DNA from 4 places in the Zhenhengia sp. genome. Region 3 is predicted to be linked to each of the others. Evidence: predicted binding sites of a transcription regulator. Region 3 holds the regulator's gene; each other region holds the start of a gene.
The links. Region 3 encodes Rex, which represses fermentation and respiration genes when NADH is low (regulators of the CRP and FNR family bind a similar motif). Its sites were predicted from a motif close to ATTGTTAANTANTTAACAAT; they were not measured.
Positions count from the first base shown of each region.

Region 1 (5,472 bases), on a different contig from region 3:
GAAAATCTTATGAAGAAGAACTTCCTAAAGAATTAGAACAAAAAGGTATAGAAGTAAAATACGGAGACAATAATGAAATTTTAGCCTTACTCATTAACCGTAAAAACTATGAAGTAGATTCAATTGAAGTGGGAGATTCCGTAGATAAGATCGAAGAGATTTATCCAAAAGAGTGGATTAATAAGGGTGAACACACAGTTAAGATTTCTTATGGTAGGGAAAGTCATTATGGTGTTGCAACAGATTTTATTATCTATGTAATAGGTAATAACAATAAAATACAAAGTATTATTATAGGAAAGACAGCCGAATTTATAGATTCACCACTACCAGATTCTAATAGGCAAGCTAAAGAATTACTTCAAGGTAAGTGGCGATCTCAAGATGAAAGAGTATTAAGTTTTGAAGAAGATTTATTTAATGATACCTACATGGATGTATTATGGGATCAACAAACTTATAAAGTAATAGCACCTAACAGACTCATGCTATCTAGGCAAAAAGAAGAGCAAAGTGAAAAACTAACTTTGAATTTTTGGTTAGATGAGAGTACACTATATCTTTTTACAATTAATGAAAAAGGCATGCCTATTGAGGAAAGTATAGAAGTATTTTCAAAGTTTTAAAAAGTAGTTTAATAAAAAAATACGAATAATAATTTCACTTAAATTGACTATATTTGAGTCAAATTGTACAAAAAAATGAAGACAAATTCCTTGATTATTTATTATACATGTGTTATCCTAATCATGTAAGTTAAAATATTGGAATTAAACGATGGTAGGCCGCATGTTCTATAAAACACTGGACCGAAAGCGTTTTGTAGTACAGTGTTTTAGCAGTAACTTTTTTTTAAAATAAGGAGGCCTAGCACATGGTAGGTAAAGTTAAATGGTTTAACGCAGAAAAAGGTTTTGGATTCATTGAAAGAGAAGATGGAGATGACGTATTCGTACATTTCACAGCTATCCAATCAGAAGGATTCAAAACATTAGAAGAAGGTCAAACAGTTGAATTCGATATCGTTGAAGGCAACAGAGGACCTCAAGCTGCTAACGTTATTCGTAAATAATGAAATAATAAGCCTATAAGCATATGCTTATAGGCTATTTTTATGTATAAATTAGGTATATTTTTTATTGCTTCTTAATAAGTTTAATAGGGATTAATAAAATTAAGGAGGAGATAGAATGTTTACAAGGGAAGAAGTTAAAGCCGCAAGTAAGGAGCAGTTAAAAGGACGTTGGGGAATAGTAGGAGGCCTTTTTCTTGTTATTACAATTTTGCTTATAGGAATACAGTTTATTCCCTATATTGGTTTTTTAGGTAATTACATAATAAGTGGAGCTTGTACTTTGAGTTATATTATTATATGTTTTAAAGTTATTCAAAGAGAACCTCTAGGAATAGAGGATGCTTTCAGTGGCTTTAAAAACTTTGGTAAATCAATAGGACTTTTCTTTTGGCAATTACTATGGGTTTTTTTATGGACACTGTTATTTATCATTCCTGGTATTATTAAATCTTATAGTTATTGTATGAGCTTCTATATTTTAGCTGATCATCCTGAAATAACTGTACGAGAAGCTATGAATGAAAGTAAACGTATGACTCAAGGGCATAAAATGGATCTTTTCATTTTGCAGCTATCATTTATAGGATGGGGAATATTAGCAACATTAACTTTTGGAATAGGGTACTTTTGGCTTATACCTTATATGCAAGTGACAATGGCTAATACTTATAAGAAGCTTGCTAATCAATAGGAATTAAAAATAGGATACCTTATATAGGTATCCTATCTTAGTTTAAAGTACATAATTAAAAACACACCAGTAGTGGCATGCACTGCCTAGCATAACAAAAATATGGAATAATTCATGAAAGCCAAATGTTTTAGAGATATTTGGCTTTTTTAGACCATAGATAATACCACCAATAGTATACATGATACCGCCTAATGCTAACCATGTAAGACCACCTGTATTAAGGGCTTTAGAAAGTGGACTTAATGCAAGAACAGCAACCCAGCCCATGCCAATATAAAAACCTGTTGAAATCCATCTAGGCATATTAATCCAGAAAACTTTAAGGGTAATACCTATAATAGCAAGAGACCAGATTATGGTAATAATACTAATTTGCCATGCACCTGTAAGAGCAAGTAAGCAAAATGGTGTATAAGACCCTGCAATAAGTATAAAAATCATAGAATGATCTAATTTCTTAAGTTTAAGTAAAACAGCTTGATTGGCTCTAACTGCATGGTAAATGCCACTAGCTGTATAAAGTGCTACAAGGCTTAAACCAAAAATAGTAATAGACACGATAGCTGTTGTAGTAAGTGGCGAACCTTTGCCACCATATATAAGTAATAATATAGTACCGATAAAAGAAAGGCCGGCACCTATAAGATGAGTATAAGCGTTAATAGGTTCTCTAATGTATTGATTCATTGAAACATCCCCTAACCTTGACAAGTAGTTTTAAATACTACTTAATATTATAACTAAAATATATCATAATATACATATTGTAGTCAATATAGTTTCTATAATAATTTGGCTTGATTTTATAAAAGGGATTAGGTATGATAAAATCAAGAAACACAAGGAGGCTACGGACATGGAGAGTAAATGGTTAGAAGAAGAAGTTGCTAAATTAGGCCTTGAAGAATATATAGGACTTGGAGATATTCCAGACCTTGATTTATATATGGATCAGCTTATTACATTGTTTGAAAGCAAGCTTAGTCATACAAAGCGTTATGAGGGGGACAAGCTTTTGACTAAAACAATGATTAACAATTACACAAAAGATAAGGTATTAATGCCTGCACATAAAAAGAAATATACTAAAGATCATATTATTCTTATGATTCTTCTTTACCATCTTAAAGGTATTATTAGCATTGGAGACATAAAAGATTTATTTTCATCCTTAAAAATAGATGAGAACTTAGATAGTCATAAATTAGCAAATTTTTATGAGGCATATTTAGCATGCCGAGATAAGGAGTTATCTTATTTCAATTTTGGAATTGAAAAGCGTATAGAAATGGTCAATGAAGAAATGGAAAAAATGCAAATACACGATGAAAAGGTAGGGGCTATGTTGTTAGTATGTACTTTAATAGAGCAAGCTACTTACCATAAAAGGTTAGCAGAGCACATTATAGATAAATGTATTAAGGGAGAGGAGTAGTCATTAGGCTACTCTTTATTTATTGGATAAACTAGTATAAAAGTTGTTAATTTATTATTAATGTCTGAAATTTGTGTTGACAAATATTGTAACAAATTAGATAATTAGATTTGGGAAAGGATTTTATTTTGAAGATTATTCCTAAATAGGCGTACAATTATTTTTTATAAACGAAGGAGGATTTCATAATGGCAACAAAATCTAGATTTCCAAGAACAGAAATTGGTGCGAATAACCCTATCTTTGGACAAATTCGTACAACAATTGAAACAGCATTTTATGGTAATAATGTAACACCTGTAACTTCATTAAAGGAAGCTTACAAACTTGCAAAAAATGCTCCGGGAACAATCGTGACAGATATTCCTGTTTATAGACCAGATTTACTTGGTTTAGATGATGATACAAAAATTCTTCTCTTCAATGACGGTGCAGTAAGTGGGCGCGCAGCAGCAGCTCGTAAAATTATGGGAGAACCTGGTGTAAATCAAGGTGAATATGCTCTTAAAATTAGCGAAGCAATTTACAAAGCTCGTACTAAAAAACTGTATCATGCACAAGCAATCGTAGGCCTTGATAAAGACTTCTCAGTAAAAGCGCATCTTTGTATCCCAGAAACTCAAGAAAATATTATGTACTCTTGGTTATTGAATTTCCAAGCTATTAATGAAGAAGTAGCTAAAATGTATGCAGAATCTAAAGAGTATCCAGAAGGAGATCTTTATATATTCTCAGATCCAGACTGGTCACATCCAGATCATCCAATGGGTCTTACATTCTTTGATCCAGAACATAACTGTGCTGCTATCTTAGGTATGAGATACTTTGGAGAACATAAAAAAGGTACATTAACCCTTGCGTGGGCTATGGCGAACCGTCATGGATATGCTTCATGCCATGGTGGACAAAAACGTTATAACCTTGGTGAAGGTAAATCATTCGTTGCTGGTGTATTTGGACTTTCAGGTTCAGGTAAATCAACTCTTACACATGCTCGCCATGGTGGTAAATACGATATTACAGTACTTCATGATGATGCTTTTGTTATTTCAACAGAAAATGGCTCATCAGTAGCTCTTGAACCAGCATATTTTGATAAAACTCAAGATTATCCACTTACATGTGAAGATAATAAATACCTTGTTACAATGCAAAACTGTGGTGCTACAGTAGATGAAGATGGTAAGATTGTACCAGTCACAGAAGATGTTCGTAATGGTAATGGTCGTGCTGTTAAATCTATTCTTTGGTCACCAAATCGTGTAAATAAATTTGAAGAACCAGTTAATGCAATCTTCTGGATTATGAAGGACCCTACAATTCCACCAATCGTTAAATTAAGTGGAGCAGAACTTGCTTCTGTAATGGGTGCTACACTTGCTACAAAACGTTCAAGTGCAGAAAGACTTGCTCCAGGGGTTGACCCTAATGCGTTAGTTGTTGAGCCATATGCTAACCCATTTAGAACATACCCACTTGTAAATGACTACGAAAAGTTCAAAGCATTAGTTGCTGAAAGAAACGTAGATTGCTATATCGTAAATACAGGGGACTTTATGGGTAAAAAAGTAACACCAAAAGATACACTTGGTGCACTTGAAGCAGTAGTAGAAGGAAGAGCTACATTTAAGCCATGGGGACCATTCTCTGATATTGAAATTATGGAACTTGAAGGTTTCATACCAAACCTTGAAGATGAAAATTACGTTGAACAATTACAAAAACGTATGCAAGATCGCGTAGATTTCATCAAATCTCGTGATACAGAAAAAGGTGGCTTTGATAAACTTCCAGCTGATGCTTTAGAGGCATTACAGAAAGTTGTGGATGAAGCACACACTATTTAATTTCATACATAATAAGAGATAAAAAAGGTAGTACTAGCTTTTAAGGCTAGTTACTATCTTTTTAATTTTATTAATAAATATGACAGAAAAAGTATAATTACTTGCAAATGTGGGAGGCTAGTAATTTTTCAACTTCTAAAATATCTGTTCCTCTACTAAATTCAATAGAAAAATGTGTTCCTTTAGTGTATAATTTAATTTCGTTATCAAATTCGAAAACTCCACCTTTTTCGACCCCGAAATAGTAGATGGAATGGTAAGGAAGTGAAATGAGTTGTTTTTTTGTAGACAAAGCTTCTTTATCAATAAAGATGATACGTTTGTTAGTAAAACAAATTTCATCTAATACAAGACGATAAACAGCCTCAATAACCTCACCTTCTATAAGGTATCGCTCAAATTGAGATGTATTATCTGTCTT
Region 1 is NZ_JBKVCH010000011.1:1,177-6,648, forward strand. It holds gene ACLTBU_RS12055 (hypothetical protein) at 1-626, shown strand, start outside; gene ACLTBU_RS12060 (cold shock domain-containing protein) at 875-1,072, shown strand; gene ACLTBU_RS12065 (DUF975 family protein) at 1,191-1,766, shown strand; gene trhA (PAQR family membrane homeostasis protein TrhA) at 1,809-2,456, opposite strand; gene ACLTBU_RS12075 (DUF1836 domain-containing protein) at 2,626-3,204, shown strand; gene ACLTBU_RS12080 (phosphoenolpyruvate carboxykinase (ATP)) at 3,393-5,051, shown strand; gene ACLTBU_RS12085 (PH domain-containing protein) at 5,149-5,472, opposite strand, start outside.
Region 1: the regulator Rex is predicted to act here: its motif matches at 3,247-3,266, upstream of ACLTBU_RS12080 (phosphoenolpyruvate carboxykinase (ATP)).

Region 2 (5,472 bases), on a different contig from region 3:
GGAATGTACCATCTCCCCAAGTTTCAGCGATATGTTGTACAGAAGTTAAGTGTTTTGCATCAATGATTGATCCAGGAACACGTAATTGTAACATAAATTCTCCCGCTACTTTAGATTGACGGAAACAATTTATTCTGGTTGCTTTTACATCAATATCATGATTCATTGTGTGGCCTCCTAGTCAATTAATTTTTTCGCTTGTGTATAGTTGAATACTGGTCCTTCAAGACATACGTATGTCTCGTCGATACGGCAGTGTCCGCATTTACCGATTGCACATGACATTTTTCTTTCGAATGAAACCCAGATTTTTTCTTCTGGAATACCTTGTTTCACACATTCAAGTCCTGCAAAGTGCATCATGATTGGAGGCCCAACGATTACTACTTCGTAGTTATCTCCAAAATCTTTGAATGGGATTTCTTCGATGAATTTAGTTACAAGACCTGTTCTAAATCCTTCTTTTTCATCTCTATCTAATGTATAGATAGTGTTGAATTTTTCTTCCCAAACTTTAAGTGTATCTTTGAAAAGAATGCCGTTTTCATCTTTGAAACCTGCGATGATATTTACGCTTTGTGCAAAACCTTCTTCATTTGCAAATTTGTTGATCATACTTTTAACTGGAGCAACCCCTGTACCACCAGCGATGATTACAACATTTTTACCTTTAAATTGGTCTACTGGCCAACCTTTACCGTATGCACCACGAATGAATAATTGGTCACCAGCTTCAAGTTTGAATACTTCATCTGTTACTTTACCAACTGCACGAATTGTAAAATCCATCCAACCATCGCCGTAATCACTTACAGAGATTGGACACTCACCAATTTTAGGAATTGATAATTGACAGAATTGACCGTGTTCAACTTTAAGGTCACCTGTTGCTACTTTGATTGTAAATTCTGTTTGTGTTTCTTGTTTGAACTCAAGAATCTGACAAGCTACTGGCATTAATTCATTATGCATTGCACTCACCTCCGCAGATTTCTTTTACAGCTTTATTTACTTTTTCGATTGTCGCTGTGAATGAAATGAATTCTGGACATCTTTCTGTACATCTACCACAACCTACACACATATGACCTTGGCCAAAACGTTCGTTGTAATCATGGATTTTGTGAAGTGTTTTATATCTATAACGATCAGCAGTTGTTTTTCTAAAGTCATGACCGCCAGCCATTTCATCAAATCCTGCAACTTGACAAGAAGCAGCTGTTCTTCTTCTTTCACCTACTGAACCATTTTCATTGTAAGAAATATCTGTTGTTGTGAAACATGTACATGTGCTACATGCGATTGTACAGCTACCACAGCTTACACAACGTTTGTTAAATTCTTTCCACATATCATGTTCTTTAAGTTTGTTAAGAACATCTTTGTTAGGAATAACTGGAATTGTTACTTTTGTTTCATTTTCTTCAATGAATTTAACTGTGTACTCAGCTTCTTCTTTACCTTCAAAGAAAGGTGCGAATTTATCATCTTTCACATTGAAAAGAACTTGTCCGTCTTCGAAACGAGCAGCTAATCCATAGTTATCTGTTTTGTTTGTTCCCATTGAACAGCAGAAGCATGTATCTTCGCTAGAAGTACATTCCATCATTACGTAGTTTACTTTATCTCTCATACGTTTGTAGAAAGTATCTTCAAAACCGTTTTCTAAGAAAATTTTATCTTGGTTCATTTGTGCATTGATATCACAAGGTCTAGCAAAGATTAAAACTTTTTTATCATGAACTTTAGCTTCACGATATTCATCTTCTGTGAAGTAGAATAAAGTTTGAGTGATTGGTGAAACCACTTCTTTTGCTGGGTAGTCAGATTTTTCGTCAAATACGATTTCTTCTACATTTTTGATCTCAGCGTAACGGATAATATCTGTATCTGAGTAACGTCCTGCTTTTGGAAATCTTTTTGGTGCATAAATTTTGTACTCTTTTCTTAATTCATTAAAGAGACTATTAACTGTTTCAAAGCTTAATTTATAGCCCATCTTCTTGTCCTCCATTCGCATATTCCCCCCGCTACATATTTAACGGAGTGCTGTACACTTATTATATGACAATTTATTAACAATGCCTATACTTCGTTATCATTTTACAATTTAACATTCTGATACTAACCATTAAGATTTCTAATAGGTCGCTAAAAATAAAAAAGTGCTGCTCGTCTTTAAGCAACACTTCTTAATTTGTTCTATTCACTTTATAGTCCTTGAGCATATTTATGAAAGTAAGAATATCTAAGTCTACTTCTTTATCCTTCGGCAGTATATAAGAATACTTACGCTTAGGCAATAATTCCAACGGTAAAATATTAAGCTCTTTATCAAATGCTGCATGACTTACAACACATTCAGAAATAATGGTAATACCTATACCATTTTTAACAGCTTCTTTTACAGCATAGTTGCTATTAAATACAATAACATTTTTAGGGGTAATATTATGCATATTGAGAAACAACTTTAAGTACTCCTGCGTACCAGACCCTTCCTCACGGCTGATCCAAATCTGATTATTCAAATCATCTATACTTACGTCCATAGTAGCTAATGGTGATTTATTGCTTACTGCAACAACCATCCTATCCTGGTAGAAATACTCTCTATCAAAATCATAATAAGGGTCAATCCCTTCTATAAGACCAACCTGTATCTCACCTTCATTCATCATATCACAGATATGTGCTGTATTTTCTATAAACACTTCAAGTTGTATATCCGGATACTTGTTTGAAAAATCCCCTATAATTTGTGGTAAAAAATAATCTCCTATCGTTTTACTTGCACCTACTAAAATTTTCTTTTTAGCCTTATCATCTATTTGAAGAAGCTCACCTTTTAATAAATCAATTTGTGCGATAAGATCTTGTCCTTTTTCATAAAGAAATTCTCCCTGTTTAGTAATGAGCACCTCTTTACTTTTACTTGATCGTGTAATGAGGGTTGTATCAAAATATTGTTCTAGTCTTTTAATATGCAGGCTTACTGTTGGTTGAGATAAATTAACCTTTTTTGCAGCTTTCGTAAAATTACGATACTTTACAACCTGTATAAATGTTTTAAGTTCTTCTAACACATTCTTCCCTCCTTCACTTCATTACGTTTATGTCCATAATTATACCATATTTCATCCGTAATTTCTACTTAAGTACACTGATTTTACCCCATGAAAAAGGTGAGAATTAGACTGAAAATCTAATCCTCACCTTTTTAATTCAATACATGTATTGATTGTTTTTGTAGAATCAAAGAATTTCATATAAATCTACTCTTATCTATAAAAGCCTACTGCCTTTACTAGACTCTTGAATAGTTTTTACTTCCTTCTTTGATTCCGTGAAATGGAAATATCATATAATTGATATACTTGTATTATACTACATTTTTTCAAAATTTCTACCCATAAATCAAATATTTTCTTGTAACTTACGTAAAACCTTTTTAAATGCTGTGGCAATAGCATAGTTCTTCAGTCCTTCTGGTACTATAAACACACCTTCTCCTTGTAAAATCTCCTCAAATATTTTTGCATTTTGTGTAGTATACTCTATTACGATAGGCGTCATAAGCCATCTACGATGTGTGAAAACATGTTGAACCTGCTCTAATACTTCAAAAGTGACAAGTTCTGATTTCATTTTTTCCCAAACTGCATCTGTTATCAGCGGCACTCCCCATAGTTTTGCAAGAAGCCCCTCTTCTGGTCTTTTTTCTAGATAAATTTTATCTCCTTGCTTAAGAATAAGAGCTTTATAAAAATCCGGTTCAGCTTTTGTTTTACTACTCTTAATAGGATACTCTATTTGTACGCCTTCTTCATAAGCCATACAAATTGGCTTCATAGGACAACTTTCACACTTTGGATTTTTAGGTGTACAAATAAGTGCGCCTAATTCCATAAGGGCCTGATTAAAGTTACGTGCATCTTCCGGCATAAGTACCATCACTTTTTCTTCGAAAATCTTCCTCGTTTTAGGAATAGCGATATCATCTTCTATTAAGAACTGTCTAGAAAGTACACGCATTACATTTCCGTCTACGGCAGGATAAGGTAAATTAAAGGCTATACTTAACACTGCTCCCATTGTGTAAGGTCCTATGCCAGGTATATTTTTAACTAATTTAGGGTCTGTTGGAAATATTCCATTATACTGCTCCGATACAACCTTTGCTCCTTTATGCAGGTTATCTGCTCGTCTGTAGTAGCCTAAGCCCTGCCAATAAGTATAGACCTCTTCTTGGGTTGCCATAGCTAAATCATGTACCGTTGGAAAACGTTCCATAAAGCGCTCATAGTAAGGTCTTACTGTATCAACCTGTGTCTGCTGCAGCATTACTTCTGATACCCATATACTATAAGCATCACTTCTCTCTCGCCAAGGCATTTGTCTTTTATTCTTGTCAAACCATTCTAGTAAGTATGTTGTATATTTCACGTATTTTTCCTCTCTACTTGACTTATTATTTATCTATTTTTCATTCTAATTGCTTACTGCAAAGTTATAGGCTATTTCAACAAATTTCACATCCTCTATTTCAAGTTTTTCTAGATGTGGTTTACAACCTCTTAATATGTCTTTTGCAGCTTTTAATATTTTTTCATGAGCAAAATCTTCTAATTTGATACAGTCTTCTAAAAGATAAACTGGTCCATCTATACTGATTTCTTCATAAGCTTCTACATAAAACTTCATGCCTTCATAACGCTCATACTCTTCTTGATACATAGCAATTAAATAGAGAAATGCAACCTGCCTTCTCTTTTGCTCATCTTGAATTTCATGAACAGAAAGTTCTCCCTCACTTTGCGTAATCAGCTCATTGAAAGCCTCTTCATGTATCTTATTTTTAAATTGATTCATTAATTTTATCCCCTTTATACAGACTCCATTTCTTCTATCTTATCTATTTATAAAATCGTTAGCAAGTGGATTATATTTCATTTAGTTATTTATACAAAACTTACTTTTTGCATAAATAATATGACGCATTTTCTACCCTTGTCCGTATATATAGAGTATAAGAGCAAAATAAATCCTAGGCTATTCTGCTTTTATATATGGAAAATTGAGATCTTGTGAGTCCCCCCTTCTCATAGGCCTTTAAATTTTCCTAACCTCTTATGAACAAAGTGGTGGCAACTTATCATAATGAGTTATGTTTTATACTGTACATCTTTATGCTACATAGAATAAACGATAACTTATACCAGTGAACCCTAAGGTACTTCCTTTATTTAGAGACAAACTCCGGGTACTTGCAGTGATAAATGCAACGGTATCCCTTTCACCTATAGTTCCCTGACACTGTACTCTATTACGAGGCTTCCTTACAGGCACACTCTAAAAGCTTAACTTTATTCTAGTAGCACCCTGTACATTTTGCCACAAACAAAAAGCAAGCTTAAAGTTCGTCATTTAAGGGGGGACGACTTTCGGCTTGCTTTTTTTGTATTAATTTCC
Region 2 is NZ_JBKVCH010000006.1:129,755-135,226, reverse strand. It holds gene asrC (sulfite reductase subunit C) at 1-166, opposite strand, end outside; gene asrB (anaerobic sulfite reductase subunit AsrB) at 178-972, opposite strand; gene asrA (anaerobic sulfite reductase subunit AsrA) at 965-1,999, opposite strand; gene ACLTBU_RS08835 (LysR family transcriptional regulator) at 2,193-3,086, opposite strand; gene mutY (A/G-specific adenine glycosylase) at 3,418-4,446, opposite strand; gene ACLTBU_RS08825 (hypothetical protein) at 4,492-4,872, opposite strand.
Region 2: the regulator Rex is predicted to act here: its motif matches at 2,064-2,083, upstream of asrA (anaerobic sulfite reductase subunit AsrA).

Region 3 (5,472 bases):
TGCAGTTTGATTGATGAAGTAGCGGTCATGAGATACGTAAAGAATGGTACCTTCATATTGGTTAAGTGCATTTTCTAGTACTTCTTTTGACATCATATCAAGGTGGTTAGTTGGTTCGTCTAGAATAAGGAAATTTGCTTTTGAAAGCATAATTTTAGCAAGTGCTACACGACCTTTTTCACCGCCACTTAAAGCACTAATAGGTTTAAATACATCTTCTCCTGTGAATAAGAAAGAAGCCAGCATATTACGAATTGCTGTATTTGTAAGGTCAGGAAAAGCATCCTGAATTTCCTGCATAATCGTATAGTTTGGATTAAGTGTAGCGTGTTCCTGATCGTAGTAGCCGATGTGTACATTGCTACCTAGTGTAATGCTACCACCAGAAATGTCACTTTGGGCCATAATCATACGGAAAAGTGTTGTTTTACCTACGCCATTTGGGCCAACAATAGCTACTTTTTCACCACGTTTAATATCAAAAGTAATATTATTAAAGAGAGCGCCATCTTCAAAGGACTTAGTCAGCTCCTTAACTGTTAAAACATCATTTCCACTTGTAATACGTGGTGTCAGTACAAGGTTCATAGGTTTGTCATCAATCATTGGAAGATCCATGACTTCTATTTTTTCTAATAGCTTTTCACGACTTCTAGCGCGCTTGATGGATTTTTCGCGATTAAACTGACGTAGTTTAGCAATAACCGCTTTTTGCTTAGCGATTTCTTGTTGCTGCTTTTCATATTGATTCATAGCAGCCTCATACACTTTTTCGCTTTCTATAACAAAGTGGCTATAGTCGCCGTTATAGACCATAGCATGGCCAAATTCAAGATGAATGACTTTTGTAACAACCCTGTCTAAAAAGTAGCGGTCATGGGAAATAATAAGAACAGAACCTTTATAACTTCTTAAATAGTTTTCCAGCCATTCTGTAGCTACAATATCAAGGTGGTTAGTCGGCTCATCTAGAAGTAAGAGGTCTGGTTCTTCTAGAAGTAGTTTAGCAAGTGCTACACGTGTCTTTTGACCGCCAGATAAGGTTGTGATAGGTTGGGTATAAATTTCTTCTTTAAGGCCCAAACCTTTAAGAACACCACGTACGAGACTTTTATATTCATAACCACGCATATTCTCAAAAGTGCTACGTAATTCATCATAAGTATGTGTAAGAGCAAGAGAATGTGTTTTTGCAATCTCTTCTTCCATTTGATGAAGCTTTTCTTCAAGAGCAATCACTTCATCAAATACATGAAGGAGCTCTTCATAGACGCTACAGCCTGAATTAAAATGCATATTCTGTTCAAGGTAGCCGATACGAATACCTTTTGCAAAGAAAACTTCGCCGTTATCAGGTGCAAGTTCTCCTGTTAAAATACGAAAAAGTGTGGTTTTTCCTGCACCATTATTTCCGACAAGTGCTACTTTTTCATGGTCTTCTATATGAAATGAAATATCTTTTAAGATAGATTGCTCATTAAAAGATTTATATACAGCATGACAATTTGCAATCATAAGCTATCCTCCTCATTAATCTAGATTCATCTTAACAGAAAAACTAGAAAAATAAAAGTGAGTAATAGCCAAGGTTAATTGACAAAAAAAAAACTAAAATGCTATACTAAAAAAGATAGAAAAAGAAGGAGGTAAGTCTGTGACTGAAGAGAGAAAGATTTCTATGGCAGTAATCCGTAGATTGCCAAGATACTATAGGTATTTAGGGGAATTATTAGACAACGGAGTGACTAAAATATCTTCTAGAGAACTTAGCGAGAAAATGAAAGTTACAGCCTCTCAAATTAGACAGGATCTTAACAACTTTGGTGGTTTCGGGCAGCAAGGTTATGGATATAATGTAGAATATTTACACAAAGAGATTGCAAAAATACTAGGACTTGATAAAACACATACAATGATTATTGTTGGTGTAGGTAACTTAGGACAAGCTCTTGCTAACTACCCATCTTTTAGCAAACGTGGCTTTAATCTCATTGGTTTATTTGATATTAATCCAAGGCTTATAGGTATGAGTATGCGAGGCATTGAAGTTATGGATATAGATAAAATGGAAGACTTCGTTAAAACAAATAAAGTAGATATTGCCATTTTAACAATGCCAAAAACAAGAGTTAAAGAGACGGCTGAGAACTTAGCAAAATGGGGTGTGAAAGGGCTTTGGAACTTCTCACCTGTAGATTTATTTTTACCAGAACATGTACATGTTGAAAATGTGCACTTGTCACATTCATTAATGACTTTAGCCTATAAGATTAATGAAGCAGAAGAACTTGATAATGGTAATGATTATAAACCTTTTTAGAGGCCTATATAAATAAAAGGTTCACCTATCTTAGAGAAAACAATTAAGGATGGGTGAATCTTTTTTTACGCAAAAAAACCTAGCTTAAGTCGCCTCCCCCTTATCAATATAGGCGAAACTTAAGCTAGGTTTTTATTGTGTGGCAAGGACACTCAGGTACTGGTTAACATTCAGCTTCAGTATGAAGATATAAGCCAGTGGGCTAAGCGGAAGGACTTACCTTGTTACAGGTGCTTCTAATCAGGGTCTATAGGTGAAAGAGATGCTCATGCATTTATCACTGCAAGTGTCTGAAGTAGAAACTTTGTACATAGGATTTACCGTAGGCATTGCCTTTAAGCTTACTTCTTTGTGAAGTAGAATGTAGCTTAAAATATTGAGTGTATAGGACGTGCCCTGTAAACTATTTGATTGCCACTACCAAATAGTGCAGTTGGCTAAGAAGAAATAAGTAAGCTTTAGAAGGGGGAACTAAAACTTTCAAATAACATCTTAGCGAGTAGAAGATGCTTATACTTATCTAGAATGGTATGAACACCTTTTATAAGTTAGTTATACACTATAAGAAAGAAAAAGACTAGTGTATATTTCAGAAAATTTAATTTTTGGCACACTACCTAAATTGTAGACTAAAATTAAGTGAAAAAAGCCACTAGTATTTTGTAATTTGTCGCTTCCACATTAAGAAAGTGGTTTTCTAGATAGATGATAAAACTAACGATATTTATTAACGATTTCATTCATGGTATCTAGATGTTTTTCCATATCCGATACAAGTTTGAATTGTGTCCTGCAACGATCTAAGTTGTGACCTTCTCTATGCACTTTGAAGTAGGTATCACCTTGTAAGTAGTCTGTTAAGAATCTCATACCACATTCAAGTGTCATTGTCATTGCACCTATAGGAAGCATGTCAATTTCTCTTTCCGTAAGATTGCCACCGCAGCCTTCTAAGAATCCTTTTGTATAACTTTCAAATAAGTTAAGGTCAAAGTTTACTTTTGTTAGGTCTGGCTCATCTTCGGCACCAGTTGTAGCACCAAAGCGGATCGAGTCACCGAAATCATTTACAGATAAACCTGGCATGACAGTATCTAAATCAATGATACAAATAGGTCTATGGGTTGTATTATCAAACATACTGTTATTCAGTTTAGTATCATTATGCGTCACGCGAAGTGGAAGATTCCCATTTGCTAATTGATTAGCCAGTATATGGGTTAAAGGCTCTCTTTCCATTACGAAAGCAATTTCTTTTTGTACATCTTTAGCACGTCCACAAATGTCAGCTTCTACAGCATCTGCGAAAGCTTGAAAACGAACAGGTGTATTGTGGAAGTTAGGAATTGTTTCAGAAAGTGTATCAACTGGATAATCAGCAAGTAGGTTTTGAAAATGTCCAAAGGCATAACCACATTGGTAGAAAAGCTCAGCATCTGCTAGAATTTCGTAACAAGTTGTATCAGTAAGGAAAACATAGCTCCTCCAGTAGTTTCCTAAGCTGTCTTGATAGTAAGATTTACCTTGTTTTGTGGGGATGATATTAAGTGTCTCACGGTTTATATCACCACCTCTAAGCATAATTTTCTCTTTTAGGAAAGAGGTGATACCAATGATGTTTTGCATAAGGGCATCTGGATTTTTGAAGATTTGATGATTAATTCTTTGTAAGATATAAGGAATTGTTTTCCCATCTTTTTGAAAGTTTACTAAGTATGTATCGTTAATATGACCATTACCGTAAGAAGTGTGATTTAAGTATTTACCTTCAAATGACATGTTTTCAATGGCTTCCATGATTTTGGCTGAACTTAATGTTTGGCTCATTATTTTTCCTCCCATAGATGTGTTGGATAGATATGATTATTTTTGAAACATTCAATAGCATGTACAACAGTTTCTTTATCTTCTTTATAAGTTACACCGTACCATCGGTCAGTAGAAGTAAGGACACTAACAGTTGCCTTATTTTCGGTTAATAACTCAGACACTACTGAAGGTAAGAAGTATTCACATTTTAATGGATTAACTGGGAGTGATGCGTCTAAAAAGCTAGAGAATCTCGCCTTAGTTTCTTTTAAAATACTTGGAGTGAAGCCCCACATATTCATAGAGACAATAGAGTCTGGAGCTATATTTACCCAAGTTACTCCATCATCTTCAGTGAAAGCTGCTCCAGTTGCAGTTTTTTCAATACGTGTGCGCTCTGTAATGTTTGTAAGCATGTTGTTCGAGTCAACTACACAAATACCTCTTGCTACAGATCCATTTTCTGTGAGTGTATTTTCTAAAACATATCCAACCATTGCATAGCGATAGTAATCATCATCTTTTACATTTAGTAAGTAATTATAGATGGCAGTAAAAGCATCTTTACCATAGTAGTCATCTGCATTAATTACTGCAAAAGGTGCATCAACTGTTTCGAGGCAGCATAAGATTGCATGAGCTGTTCCCCAAGGTTTAATACGTCCTTCAGGAAGTGTATAACCTTCAGGAAGTGTATCAAGTTCTTGATAGACATATGAAACATCTACGAACTGACTGATACGATTTCCAATCATTTCTTTAAAGTCTGCTTCGATTTCTTTTTTAATAATAAATACAACTTTTTTAAAGCCTGCTCTTACGGCATCAAAGATTGAAAAGTCGATAATTAAATGCCCTTCTTGATCAATTGGATCTATTTGTTTAAGTCCGCCATATCTGCTTCCCATACCAGCAGCCATAATTACAAGAATTGGTTCATTCATCATTATCACATCCTTTAAAATTATTTATAACTTGCTTACAGTATAGAAAATATATTTGGTGTTTTCTATGTAAAATAGTATAATTATTAGTAAAATAGGCTAATCATTTCAATAGTGCTAAAGGGGGATTTTATGAGTGAAATCATTTCACTAGAAATGGTATTAAAGGAGCTTCATAACATATCAGGATTTCGTATCTCTGTGCATGATATTCATCATAAAGAAATTGCATCCTATCCTAAGGAACTTACTAGGTTTTGTGGGATGATGCAACAAGATACAAGTATTTATAGAAGTTGTGTAAAAAATGATAGCGCTGCCTTTGATAAAGTGAAAAAAGACGAACAACCTTATATTTACAGGTGTCAATTTGGATTATATGAGGCAGTAGCCCCCCTC
Region 3 is NZ_JBKVCH010000004.1:15,348-20,819, reverse strand. It holds gene ACLTBU_RS05780 (ABC-F family ATP-binding cassette domain-containing protein) at 1-1,515, opposite strand, end outside; gene ACLTBU_RS05775 (redox-sensing transcriptional repressor Rex) at 1,655-2,320, shown strand; gene ACLTBU_RS05770 (phosphotransferase enzyme family protein) at 3,035-4,147, opposite strand; gene ACLTBU_RS05765 (nucleotidyltransferase family protein) at 4,147-5,073, opposite strand; gene ACLTBU_RS05760 (PocR ligand-binding domain-containing protein) at 5,206-5,472, shown strand, end outside.

Region 4 (5,472 bases), on a different contig from region 3:
ATCTTCAACTCTTACTACTCTTATACCACCTACTTCTTTAGGTGCATTTTCTCTTAAGTTAGAGATAATCGCTTGGATTTTCTCTTGACCATCTTTCCCTTCCATCTGGATAGATACTAAGTCTTCTCTATAGTAACCATATTGTTTGAACAGATCTTCAAGTGCTTCATAAAGGTTTTTACCTTGTGTACGGTAGTAAAGTGCCATCTCTGCAATAAGTACAGAAGCAATAACAGCATCTTTATCTCTTACGAAGTCTCCTGATAAATAACCATAGCTTTCTTCATAACCAAATACAAAGTTATTTGCACCTGTTTCTAAGAACTCTTTGATTTTCTCTCCAATGTATTTAAAACCTGTTAAAACATCCATTACTTGTGTGCCATAATGCGTCGCAATAGGTTTTACCATATCTGAAGTTACAATTGTTTTAACAATTGTATCTTGTCCACTTAAAGTACCCATTTCCTTACGTGCATTTAAGATATAGTCACTAAGTAGGATACCTACTTGGTTTCCTGTTAATACTTTATAGCTATCAGCACTTTCTTTAACTACTACACCAATACGGTCACAGTCTGGGTCTGTACCAAAGATAAGGTCTGGTGCTGTTTCTTTTGCCATTTCAATAGCAAGCTCAAATACACGTTTATCTTCTGGGTTTGGATATGGTGCTGTTGGGAAGTTTCCATCTGGGAGTTCTTGCTCCTTAACAACTGCTACATTTGTAAAACCTAATTTATTAAGCATTGTACGAACTGGAATATTACCACTACCATGGATTGGTGTGTAGATAATCTTAAGTTCTGACGCCTTTTCTTTAATAAGGTCTTTACGAATACATAAAGTTTCTACTTGATGATAGTAAGCTTTATCTACTTCTTCTGTAATGTATTCTAATTTACCTTCTTTTTCTGCTTTTTCTAATGTCATAACTTTAACATCTTCAAAGATGTCTGCTGCATCAATATAAGATAAAATCTCTTTTGCAGCTTCATCTGTAATTTGTCCACCATCATTACCATATACTTTATAACCATTGTATTCTTTAGGGTTATGAGATGCTGTGATAACAATACCTGCATCTGTTTCTAAATGTCTAACTGTAAAAGAAAGCATTGGTGTTGGTCTTAATGATGGGTAAAGGAATACTTTTACCCCATTTGCTGCAAGTACGCTTGCTGCTTGGTCTGCAAATTCTTTACTCATATTTCTTGAATCATATGCAATAGCGACACTTGGCTCAGCTTTGTGTTTTAAAAGGTATGTTGCAAGCCCTTGAGTAGCTTTACCTATTGTATAAACATTCATACGGTTGCTTCCTGCTGCAATTTTACCTCTTAAACCACCTGTTCCGAATTCAAGATTTTTATAAAATCTGTCCTCAATCTCTTTTTCATTTTCAATTGCTTGAAGTTCATTTTTTAAAGCTTCATCAACCTTTTCTTCATTTAACCAGCGGTTATACCCTTGTCTAAAATCCATCATAGTCCCTCCTCGTATATTGTCGATTATATTATGTCATTTTTTAGGAAAAAAAGCTAGTTACAATTTTATTTCATTGTTATAAGCGATACCTTATTTAAAGTATAAAAAGAGGCCTACACTTATAAAGTAGTCCTCTTTAATCTATCTCCAATATAATTAGTTCAAAAATCCTCCTTGACCAGGTCATCTATAAAGAAGATTGGGGAGTTTTATAGTCTTGACTTTTATATTCACAGGTCAAGGAGTGAGTGTATAGGTCTTCCGAAAACCTATAAAATAATTTTACTATAGTATAATTAACTTAGTCAATTGAATCCAATCATTTGATTTAATAACAGAAAAAACAGAAAAGACTTAGCAAACATTTGCTAAGTCTTTTTATATGACCCGTAGGGGAATCGAACCCCTGAGTCCACCGTGAGAGGGTGGCGTCTTGACCTCTTGACCAACGGGCCTTGTACTATATATTATAAAACTCCTATCAATTTAATTCAATACATTTTTTAAATAATTTTACACTTATTAAAATTATTTAAAACAACACATAATATATTTCCTGTTCAGACATTATGTTAAGCTATATATTTATTTTTTATACTATGATACACTATGTTTGACAATAATTTATCAAACATAAAGAGGGATATTATTATGAAGATGAAAAAACTTTTATCTACTATAGCTTGCTTAGGTTTATCAGTTTCCCTATTAACAGGTTGTGCTTCTACACCTACTCAAGTAGAAAAAGAAGTTACAACAGAAGTAACTGAATCAGCACAAGAAACTCTTACACTTGAAACAGATGTTATCGTTATCGGTGCTGGTGGTGGTGGCTTAAGTGCTGCTATTGAAGCACATGATGCTGGAGCTCATGTTATTTTAGTAGAAAAAATGCCTTTCGTTGGCGGAAATACTGCTCGTGCAACAGGTGGTCTAAACGCTGCTGGAACAACTTTTCAAAAAGAAGCTGGAATTGAAGATACTGTTGAAGTTCACTATACTGACACAATGAAGGGTGGAGAGGAACTCAACGATCCTGAACTTGTTAAATTTATGACTGAAAATGCTGCCGATGCTGTAGCTTGGCTTATAGATTTAGGTGCTGATCTTTCTGATGTAGGTTCCCTTGGTGGCGCATCTTTCAAGCGTGCTCATAGACCAACTGGTGGTGCTCCTGTAGGTGATCATTTAGTAAATGTTCTTTATCAAAATACAGAACAACGTGGTATTGATACAATGCTCAACACTGAAGCAACTGAAGTTATTTACGAAAATGATAAAGTAACAGGTATTAAAGCAATTGCTACAGAAAATGGTGAAAAAACTTCTTACATCATCAAAGCAGATGCTGTTGTTATTGCATCTGGTGGATTTGGAAATAATCCAGAACTTTACACAAAATATCAGCCACAACTTGATGGCTTTATTAGTACAAACCAACCAGGTGCAACAGGTGATGGAATTATCTTAGCTGAAGCTCTTGGTGCAGCTCTTGACGATATTGAGCAAATTCAGATTCACCCAACAGTTCATCCTGAAACAGCTGCTCTTATTACAGAAGCTGTTCGCGGTAATGGTGCAATTCTTGTAAATACTAAAGGCGAACGTTTTACAGATGAAATGTCCACTCGCGACAAAGTATCTGCTGCTGTCTTAGAGCAAGAAGATCAATATGCATACCTTGTGTTTGACCAAGGTGTACGCGAAAGCTTAAAAGCAATCGAAAAATATGTAGCGCAAGGCCTTACAACTGAAGGTGAAACACCTGAAGCTTTAGCAACTGCTCTTGGAATGGATGCGGATACTCTTAAAGCAACAATCGCTGCATGGAATGACTCTGTAAAATCAGGTATTGATGCTGCATTTGGACGTAGCGCTGGTATGGATATTGCCTTTGAAAAAGCACCTTACTATGCAATCAAAATTGCACCAGGTGTTCACCATACAATGGGTGGTATCAAAATCAATACAAATGCTGAAGTTGTAAATACAGATGGTAATATTATTCCTGGTTTATTTGCTGCTGGTGAAGTAACAGGTGGTGTACATGGCGCTGAGCGTCTTGGTGGTAATGCTTTAGCAGATATTATTGTATTTGGACGTCAAGCTGGTACTAAAGCTGCTACACTTGCTATGGCAGATGGTGGTATAGGTGCTACTACAGTTTCTGAAAAAGAAGAAGCTTCTACACCAAAAATAAATGAAACTGCTACTGCTAGCTTCAAAGATGGTGTTTACCAAGGTGAAGCAACTGGTAACAACGGTACCATTAAAGTTGAAGTAACTGTAAAAGATGGTTTCATTGATACTATCGAAGTTCTTGAACATCATGAAACATCTTCAATCTTTATGTCTATTCAAAATGATTTAATTCCAGATATTATTTATAACCAATCTACAGAAGGCATTGATGCTGTAACAGGTGCATCTAACTCAAGTACTGCTGTATTTGAAGCGGTAAACAGTGCTTTAACTACTGCTAAATAATATTATTATATAAAAAACAGCTAGAGCCTATATGCTCTAGCTGTTTTTTATATAACTTTCTATTTCTTCTAATGTTGCATAAGAACCAATAGCTCCTTTACCTTGTGTACTATAAGCTGCATAAGCATTAGCAAAGTTTAGATACTCTTTAAGTATTTCCCCAGATAAGCTAGATAATGCCTCTGCTTTTATATCTGCTGCTAAAAGTTTATAAAGGAATGCTCCAATAAAGGAATCCCCAGCCCCTGTCGTATCAATTACTTCTACTCTTCTCCCCCCTACACTTACCATACTTTCCTTAGTGTAAACTTCAGCACCATCCCCACCTTTTGTATAGATAACAAGTTGGGCATTACCTCTAAATAAAAGTGCCTTAGCTTCTTCTATTGTTTTATAGCCTGTAATAAATTCTAATTCTTCATCAGAAATTTTAATCACATGAGCATAAGGAAGAAACTCTAAAATAGCATCTCTACAAGCATCTGCTGTTGGCCATAAAGGTAAGCGTACATTTGGGTCAAAACTTACTACCCCACCATTTTTTATCATGTATTCAATAGCCTTTTTATGTGCCTTTTTCATAGGAAAATCTACTAAATCTACTGAACAAAAATGTAAACCATAGCAATCTTTGAACCAATCTTCTTCCACCTGTTCAGGCTGCATCAGTAAGTCTGCACTTGGATTTCTGTAAAAAGAGAAGTCTCTATTACCATCTGATTTTAAAGATACAAAGGCAAGCCCTGTACCTGCTTTGGTTGTACGAAGGATATACTGTGTATCTACACCAGCTTGTTGAAGCACTTCAATGATATAATCACCAAAAGCATCTTGTCCCAGCTGTGAAATAAAACCTGCCTTACCACCTAATTTAGCAATAGCTGCTCCTACGTTTGCAGGTGCTCCCCCTGCTACACGTTCAAAACTTACTACGTCTTTAAGTGAACATCCTTTTTCACTTGGTATAAAATCAATTAACGCCTCTCCAATTGCTAATATCTTTTTCATCTTCTTACTCCTTCTTAAATACGAATCACTCTAGTCCCTGCAATTAAATCATGTAAGGTCTTTCCATCTTCTCTTCTAGTCATTAAAAACTGTGAAATTAAAATCAAGATAATCCCTATAATAGGCAACGTATACATGATTTTACTTAATTCCCTTACTATAAAACGCCATACACTTGGCTGATCATAAGTATCTGTTACAATTTTCATGCCTAAAAGGTATTTCCCTAGTTGGTATCCCTTACAAAAGGTTGGGGTTAAAACACTATATAAGACAAAACCTATACTCGCTAAAATCAGGGTTCTTTCAGCTGGGTAGCCTAACTGAATAAGCGCACCTAGCCCTAATGCATATAGGACTATATTATCAAAAAGTAATGCTCCTATCCTACTTATCACCTTTGTTTTCAATAGTCATCGCCTTCATTTCCCATAGAGTTAACTTACCTTCTAACGAATGTCCTCTTAATTCAATGCTTCTTTCATCTGC
Region 4 is NZ_JBKVCH010000014.1:40,114-45,585, forward strand. It holds gene ACLTBU_RS14005 (phospho-sugar mutase) at 1-1,485, opposite strand, end outside; tRNA gene ACLTBU_RS14010 (tRNA-Glu) at 1,872-1,943, opposite strand; gene ACLTBU_RS14015 (flavocytochrome c) at 2,140-3,975, shown strand; gene ACLTBU_RS14020 (carbohydrate kinase family protein) at 4,012-4,983, opposite strand; gene ACLTBU_RS14025 (RDD family protein) at 4,998-5,393, opposite strand; gene ACLTBU_RS14030 (glycoside hydrolase family 32 protein) at 5,371-5,472, opposite strand, start outside.
Region 4: the regulator Rex is predicted to act here: its motif matches at 2,101-2,120, upstream of ACLTBU_RS14015 (flavocytochrome c).